DNA from 2 places in the Variovorax sp. GW821-FHT10D07 genome. Region 1 is predicted to be linked to the other one. Evidence: predicted binding sites of a transcription regulator. Region 1 holds the regulator's gene; the other holds the start of a gene.
The links. Region 1 encodes HrcA, which represses chaperone genes, less so after heat shock. Its sites were predicted from a motif close to TTAGCACTCNNNNNNNNNGAGTGCTAA; they were not measured.

Region 1 (4,208 bases):
TGGCGGGGCTGCCGTTGATCCAGCCGCGGCTGCGGCCCTGCAGGTCGACGGTGCGGCGCAGCAGCAGGGCATCGCCCGCCTCGAAGCCGCCTTCGTCGAGCCAGGCCACGAAGGCCGGGTCGTGGTCGAACTCCGCGCTCACGTCGAGCCGCTCGGCGCCTTCGCGCACCGCGCCCGCATCGGCGCGGTTGCCGAGCGCGAGCTGCAGCGCGTCGATCAGGATGGATTTGCCCGCGCCGGTTTCGCCGGTCAGCACCGTGAAGCCGTCGGACAGGTCGATCTCCAGGGATCGCACGATCACGAAATCGCGCAGTGCGATGCGTCTGAGCGCCATCTCAGGAACCTCCTTCGTTCCAATGCAGTTTCTTGCGCAGGGTGTCGAAATAGCTCCAGCCGCGCGGATGCAGGAAGCGCACCCGGAAATCGGAGCGGCGCACCACCACGCGGTCGCCGATCGCGAGCGAGGCCAGCGATTGCATGTCGAAATTCGCGCTGGCATCGCGCCCGCCCACGAGCTCGATCACGATCTCGTCGGCATCGGGCAGCAGCACCGGGCGGTTCGACAGCGTGTGCGGCGCGATCGGCACCAGCACCCAGCCCGGCACCGCCGGATGCAGCAGCGGCCCGCCGGCCGACAGCGCATAGGCCGTCGAACCCGTGGGCGACGCGATGATCAGGCCGTCGGCGCGCTGGTTGGCCACGAAATGCTTGCCCACCGAGACCCGCAGCTCGACCATGCCCGAGGTCGCGCCGCGGTTGACCACCACGTCGTTCATCGCGAGCGCATCGAACACCACGGCGCCGTCGCGCATCACCTGCGCGTGCATCAGGCTGCGGTGGTCTTCCTCGTATTCGCCGGCCAGCATCGGGATCAGCGTGGCCTGGAAGTTGTCGAGCGGGATGTCGGTGATGAAGCCGAGCCGGCCCCGGTTGATGCCGATCAGCGGGATGCCGAAGGCCGCGAGTTGCCGGCCGATGCCGAGCATGGTGCCGTCGCCGCCGACCACCAGGCCGAGGTCGCACTGCTGGCCGATCTGCTCGACCGTGAGGGCCTCGTAGCGGTCGCCGGTGGGCAGGGCCTGGGCCGGTTCGTCGTCGCCGCGCGGCTGTTCGACGTAGACCTTGCAGCCCTGGGATTCGAGAAAACTCGCGATGCCTTCCATCACGCTGTCGCGCTCGCCGCACCGGGCTCCGGAAGCCTGGTATTTGCCGATCAGCGCGACGTGACGAAAGGGAGAGGTCATGGCTACAAATTACAACACTAAAATCTTGCAATGCTGGACGACCGCGCCAAGTTGCTGCTCAAGACGCTCGTCGAGCGCTACATCGCCGAAGGCCAGCCTGTCGGCTCGCGAACGCTCTCGCGTTCCTCGGGCCTGGACCTCTCGCCCGCGACCATCCGCAACGTGATGTCGGACCTCGAGTCGCTCGGGCTGATCGCCAGTCCGCACACCTCGGCCGGCCGCGTGCCCACGGCGCGCGGCTACAGGCTTTTCGTCGACACCATGCTCACCGCGCAGCGCGAGCACCTGGCCGCGCCGAGCCTCGCGCCCGACCAGCCGCAACGCGTGATCGCCAACGCGGCGCACCTGCTGTCGAACCTCTCGCAGTTCGTCGGCGTGGTGATGGCGCCACGGCGTTCGTCGGTGTTCAAGCAGATCGAGTTCCTGCGCCTGTCGGACCGCCGGCTGCTGGTGATCATCGTCTCGCCCGAAGGCGACGTGCAGAACCGCGTGATCTTTCCCGAGGCCGACTACTCGCAGTCGCAGCTGGTCGAGGCCGCGAACTACATCAACGCCCACTACGCGGGCCTGACGATCGAGCAGGTGCGCGACCGGCTGCAGTCCGAGGTCGACACGCTGCGCGGCGAGATCGCGGCGCTGATGCAGGCGGCCGTGAAGGTCAGCTCGGACGTGTTGAGCGAATCGCAGGAGGACGACGTCGTGATCTCGGGCGAGCGCAACCTGCTCGCGGTCAGCGACTTCTCGAGCGACATGGGGCAGTTGCGCCGCGCCTTCGAGCTCTTCGAGCAGAAGGCGCAGCTGATGCGGCTGCTCGACGTGTCGAGCAAGGCCGAGGGCGTGCGCATCTTCATCGGCGGCGAGAGCCAGGTGGTGCCGGTCGAGGAACTGTCCATCGTCAGCGCCAACTACGAGGTCGACGGCCAGGTCGTGGGCACGCTCGGCGTGATCGGCCCGACGCGCATGCCCTACGAGCGCATGATCCAGATCGTCGACATCACTTCCAAGCTGGTCAGCAACGCGCTGAGCCACCGCAAGTAGCAAGGCGCCTTTTCGGCGCGAATAGAATCGAGCCCACGTGGGCCGTTAGCTCAGTTGGTTAGAGCAGCGGACTCATAATCCGTTGGTCGATGGTTCAAGCCCATCACGGCCTACCACCCGTATTTTTGAGATTTGTTTCGACGGATCGAAAAGGCCTCAAAAAATACATGCTATGATAGCAAGCTGTGCGGCTGTAGCTCAGTTGGATAGAGTACTTGGCTACGAACCAAGGGGTCGTGGGTTCAATTCCTGCCAGCCGCACCACTCTTCAAGGGTCAACTCGGAAACGAGTTGACCCTTTTCTTTTTGGTACGAGGCTCGTCCGCGCAGGGCGGACGCCACGCTTCTCTTCGATCTCCGGAGGCGTCGCTTGAACAAGGCATTCACCAAGGAAACCGATTCCGACGCGGACGACGATGGCGCCGACGGCGCCATGCCGCCACTGCCCGCGGGCGGCAAGAACTACATCACCCCCGCCGGCTACGCGCGTCTGCGCACCGAGCTGCTGCAGCTGATGGACGAGGAGCGGCCCAAGGTGGTCGAGGCCGTGCACTGGGCCGCCAAGAACGGCGATCGCTCGGAGAACGGCGACTACCTCTACGGCAAGAAGCGGCTGCGCGAGATCGACCGCCGCATCCGCTTCCTCACCAAGCGCCTCGAGATCGCCGAGGTGACCGATCCCTCGGTGCACCACGGCAGCGACCAGGTCTTCTTCGGCGCCACGGTGCGCTATGCGGACGAGAGCGGCGACGAGCGCAGCGTGACGATCCTCGGCATCGACGAGGCCGACAGCGCGCAATCGCAGGTCAGCTGGATCTCGCCGATCGCGCGGGCGTTGCTGAAGGCGCGGGAGGGCGATGTGGTCAAGCTCGTCACGCCGGGCGGCACGCACGAGGTCGAGCTGCTGTCGGTCGTCTATCCGGCGCCGGCGCCGGGCGCCGCATAGAGGCTGCGCCGCAGGCGCGACGCGGACTCAGGACGCGGGAACGGTGCGCGCCGCGGACAGCACCGAGGTGGTCCGGCGCACCGAGCGCAGCACCGCGTCCAGATGCGAGCGGTCGCGCACCGCGATCACGAAGCGCAGATCGGTCGAATCCTGCGGCGTCTCGTCGGCCATCTCGACGTGGGTGATGTCGGCTTCGGCATCGGCCAGCGTCGCGGCCACGCGCGCCAGCACGCCCTTGTCGTTGCGCACGGTGATGATCACGCCGGTTTCGAAGGCGCGCGTCGGTTCGTCGGCCCACTCGACCGCGAAGAAGCGTTCGCTGTCCTTGTGACGCAGGCGCTGGCCCACGCCGCAGGCCTCGGTGTGCACCACCAGGCCTTCGCCGTGGCCGAGGTAGCCCACGATCGGGTCGCCCGGGATCGGGCGGCAGCACAGCGCGAAGCGCACCGAGGAGTTCTCGCTGCCGTCGAGCGTGACGGCGCCCTGAGAGATGGTTTCGTGCGAGATGAAGCGCTCGCGGCTCAGCAGCAGAGCGTCGGGGCGTTCGCCGAGCTCGGCCATGAGCGCCATCAGCCGCTTGGCCACGATGCTCGCGATGCGCTTGCCCAGGCCGATGTCAGTCAGCAGCTCGGCGCGCGTGCGGTTGCCGGTGAAGCGCAGCAGCTTTTCCCACAGCGGCTGGTGCTCCGTATCGTCCTCGGGCAGCTTGCTCAGGCCTTCGGCGCGCAGGGCCTGCGCCAGCAGCTTCTCGCCCAGGCCTTCGGATTCGGCATGGGCCAGGGTCTTGAGGTAGTGGCGGATCTTCGAGCGCGCACGGCCGGTCCGCACGAAGCCGAGCCAGGCCGGGTTGGGCGTGGACACCGGCGCGGTGATCACCTCGACCACGTCGCCGTTCTTGAGCTCGGTGCGCAGCGGCACCTGGTCGCCGTTGATGCGCGCGGCCGAGGTGTGGTCGCCGATGTTGCTGTGGATCGCGTAGG
Region 2 (4,208 bases), on a different contig from region 1:
CCGTGACGGAGGTGAACCTCGACCGCCACAGCGAGGCCAAGGTGCGCGACTTCGAGCGTGCCGTGGCCGCGAGTCCACAGGTGGTGCGCTGCGCCTCGGCCACCGGGCCGGCCGACTACATCCTCACGGTGCTGGTGCCCGACATCAAGCATTACGAGCAGTTCCTGCACACCACGCTGTTCGAGCAGGCCGGCGTGACGCACGTGCGCTCGGCGATCGTGCTGCGCGAGGTCAAGGCCGACGCGCCGCTGCCGATCGACATGGCGTCGACCGCGGCGGGGCCGCGGCGCAGGGCGCGCGGCTGAAGCGGCGCGCCCAAAGAAAAAGGCCGGGGCGAACCCCGGCCTTCCGTCGTGTCTGAACGACCCGCCCGTCGAACGCCGTAGCGCTCACCGGGCGAGAGGCAATTACATGCCCATGCCGCCCATGCCACCCATGCCGCCCATGTCGGGCATGCCGCCGCCGGCAGGAGCGTCGTCCTTCGGAGCGTCAGCCACCATGGCTTCGGTCGTCAGCAGCAGCGAGGCCACCGAAGCGGCGTTCTGCAGCGCGGTGCGGGTCACCTTGGTCGGGTCCAGGATGCCCAGCTCGAGCATGTCGCCGTACGAGTCGTTGGCGGCATTGAAGCCGTAGTTGCCCTTGCCGGCCAGCACCGCGTTCACCACCACCGAGGCTTCGCCGCCGGCGTTGTTCACGATTTCGCGCAGGGGGGCTTCGATGGCCTTCAGGACCAGCTTGATGCCGGCGTCCTGGTCGGCGTTGTCGCCCTTCACGCGGTCGCCCACGGCTTGCTTGGCGCGCAGCAGGGCCACGCCACCACCGGCAACCACGCCTTCTTCCACTGCAGCGCGGGTGGCGTGCAGGGCGTCTTCGACGCGAGCCTTCTTTTCCTTCATCTCGACTTCGGTGGCAGCGCCGACCTTGATCACTGCAACGCCGCCGGCCAGCTTGGCCACGCGCTCTTGCAGCTTTTCACGGTCGTAGTCGCTGGTCGCTTCCTCGATCTGCACGCGCACTTGCTTCACGCGGGCTTCGATGTCGGCAGCAGCGCCCGAACCGTCGATGATGATGGTGTTTTCCTTGCCCACTTCGATGCGCTTGGCTTGACCCAGGTCGGCCAGCGTCACCTTCTCGAGGGTCAGGCCGACTTCTTCGGCGATGACCTTGCCGCCCGTCAGGATGGCGATGTCTTCGAGCATGGCCTTGCGGCGGTCGCCGAAGCCAGGCGCCTTGACGGCCACGACCTTCAGGATGCCGCGGATCGTGTTCACGACCAGCGTCGCCAGGGCTTCGCCCTCGACTTCTTCGGCAATGATCAGCAGCGGACGACCGGCCTTGGCGACTTGTTCCAGCGTGGGGAGCAGGTCACGGATGTTGCTGATCTTCTTGTCGAACAGCAGCACGAAGGGGTTGTCGAGCAGCGCCGATTGCTTCTCGGGGTTGTTGATGAAGTAGGGCGACAGGTAGCCGCGGTCGAATTGCATGCCTTCGACGACGTCCAGTTCGCTGTCCAGCGACTTGCCGTCTTCGACGGTGATCACGCCTTCCTTGCCGACCTTGTCCATCGCGTCGGCGATGAGCTTGCCGATGGTTTCGTCGCTGTTGGCCGAGATCGAGCCGACTTGAGCGATTTCCTTCGACGTGGTGGTGGGCTTCGAAGCCTTCTTCAGCTCTTCGACCAGGGCCGTCACGGCCTTGTCGATGCCGCGCTTCAGGTCCATCGGGTTGATGCCGGCGGCCACGTACTTGAAGCCTTCGCGAACGATGGCTTGCGCCAGCACGGTCGCGGTGGTGGTGCCGTCACCGGCGTTGTCCGAAGTCTTGGAAGCCACTTCCTTCACGAGCTGGGCGCCCATGTTCTGCAGCTTGTCCTTGAGTTCGATTTCCTTGGCGACCGACACACCGTCCTTGGTCACGGTGGGGGCGCCGAACGAGCGTTCGAGCACCACGTTGCGGCCCTTGGGGCCCAGGGTCACTTTGACCGCGTTGGCCAGGATGTTCACACCCTCGACCATGCGTGCGCGGGCTTCTCCGCCGAAGACGACGTCTTTTGCTGCCATGTTTGTTTACTCCGAATGGGATGGGTGGATTACTTCTCGACGACCGCGAACAGGTCGTCTTCCTTCATGACGAGCAGCTCGTCGCCATCGACCTTGACGGTCTGGCCGCTGTACTTGCCGAACAGGACGCGGTCGCCGACCTTCACGGTCAGGGCCGACAGGTCGCCCTTGTCATTGCGCTTGCCCGGGCCCACGGCCAGGACTTCACCCTGATCGGGCTTCTCGGCGGCGGCGTCGGGGATGACGATGCCCGAGGCAGTCTTGGTTTCGCTGTCGATACGCTTGACGATCACGCGATCGGCCAAAGGACGAAGTTTCATTGCATCTCCTGGATAAGAAACTGGGTGGTGGTTTTTTGGGCGCCCATCCTGCAGGACCGGTTGCCCGTCGACTGGAGGCGAGGCTTGTTAGCACTCAACCACAGCGAGTGCTAATCATAAGGGCAATCGCCGGGGTTTCAAGCGCCGGGGCGGGTTGCGCGGGAAGTCGGTTGCCACGATTCAATATTTCAACGATGATTGAAATATGGAAGAAGAAGCCGTCATCCGTTCCCTCATGGCCCTCGCCCAGAGCGTGCGCCTGCGCGTGTTTCGCGCGCTGGTCGTGGCCGGCCCGCAGGGCATGACGCCCGGCGCGCTGACCGAAACGCTGGGCGTTCCGGCCACGGGCCTGTCGTTCCATCTCAAGGAGCTGGGCCGTGCGGGCCTGGTGTCGCAGGAGCGGCAGGGGCGCCACCTGATCTACCGCGCCTCGTTCGACCAGATGAACGGGCTGCTGGCCTATCTGAGCGAGAACTGCTGCCAGGGGCAGCCCTGCGAAGTCGATGCGCAAGCCGCGTCCTGCGACTGCTGACGGTCGGCGCCGCATCGTTTCCTCGCCCCATGCTCACCGCCGCTCTCATCTTTCTCGCGACCCTGGTGCTCGTCATCTGGCAGCCGCGCGGCCTCGGCATCGGATGGAGCGCCGCGCTGGGCGCGCTGGTGGCCCTGGCGCTCGGCGTGGTGCATCTGCCCGACGTCGTGCGGGTCTGGCAGATCGTCTGGAATGCCACCGGGACCTTCATCGCCGTGATCGTCATCAGCCTGCTGCTCGACGAGGCCGGCTTCTTCGAATGGGCCGCGCTGCACGTCGCGCGCTGGGGCGGCGGCAGCGGCGGCCGGCTGTTCGCCTTCATCGTGCTGCTCGGCGCGGCCGTCTCGGCGCTGTTCGCCAACGACGGCGCCGCGCTGATCCTCACGCCGATCGTGATGGCCATGCTGGTGGCGCTGGGCTTCACGCCGGCCACCACCCTGGCCTTCGTGATGGCGGCCGGCTTCATCGCCGACACCGCGAGCCTGCCGCTGATCGTGTCGAACCTCGTCAACATCGTCTCGGCCGACTTCTTCGGGATCGGCTTCAACGCCTATGCGGCGGTGATGGTGCCGGTCAACCTCGCGGCGGTGGTCGCCAGCCTGCTGGCCTTGCTCCTTTATTTCCGTCGCGACATTCCCGCGCGCTACGACGCCAGCCGCTTGAAGCGCCCGGCCGATGCCATCCGCGACCCGGCCACCTTTCGCGCGGGCTGGGTCGTGCTGGTGCTGCTGCTCGTCGGCTTCTTCGGCCTCGAGCCATTGGGCGTGCCGGTCAGCGCCGTGGCGGCCGTTGGCGCGCTGCTGCTGCTGGCCGTGGCGGCCCGCGGCGAGGTCATCGCCACGCGCAAGGTGCTGCGCGGCGCGCCCTGGCAGATCGTCGTGTTCTCGCTGGGCATGTACCTGGTGGTCTACGGTCTGCGCAATGCCGGCCTGACCGAGCAGATATCGACGCTGCTCGACGTGTTCGCGCAAGGCGGTATCTGGGGCGCGGCCCTGGGCACGGGCTTCCTGGCGGCCGCGCTGTCTTCCGTGATGAACAACATGCCGACGGTGCTGATCGGCGCGCTCTCCATCGATGCCTCGGGCGCCACCGGCGTGGTGAAGGAGGCGATGGTCTACGCCAACGTCATCGGCTGCGACCTGGGCCCGAAGATCACGCCGATCGGCAGCCTCGCCACCCTGCTGTGGCTGCACGTGCTCGCGAAGAAGGGCACCACCATCGGCTGGGGCTGCTACTTCAAGGTGGGCGTCGTCATGACGGTGCCCGTGCTCGCCCTGACCCTCGCTGCGCTCGCAC

Region 2: AC07PU_RS28130 (co-chaperone GroES) is a predicted target of HrcA. The motif match lies at 2,468-2,494, and genes of this name have one in related genera.

What each region holds. Positions count from the first base shown of each region.
Region 1 covers NZ_JBWKMZ010000015.1:62,312-66,519, reverse strand. Annotated here, with positions in the region: gene recN (DNA repair protein RecN) at 1-334, opposite strand, end outside; gene AC07PU_RS33580 (NAD kinase) at 336-1,244, opposite strand; gene hrcA (heat-inducible transcriptional repressor HrcA) at 1,275-2,282, shown strand; tRNA gene AC07PU_RS33570 (tRNA-Ile) at 2,322-2,398, shown strand; tRNA gene AC07PU_RS33565 (tRNA-Arg) at 2,470-2,546, shown strand; gene greB (transcription elongation factor GreB) at 2,653-3,228, shown strand; gene AC07PU_RS33555 (RelA/SpoT family protein) at 3,256-4,208, opposite strand, start outside.
Region 2 covers NZ_JBWKMZ010000011.1:101,202-105,409, forward strand. Annotated here, with positions in the region: gene AC07PU_RS28120 (Lrp/AsnC family transcriptional regulator) at 1-305, shown strand, start outside; gene groL (chaperonin GroEL) at 408-2,060, opposite strand; gene AC07PU_RS28130 (co-chaperone GroES) at 2,090-2,380, opposite strand; gene AC07PU_RS28135 (ArsR/SmtB family transcription factor) at 2,586-2,912, shown strand; gene AC07PU_RS28140 (arsenic transporter) at 2,942-4,208, shown strand, end outside.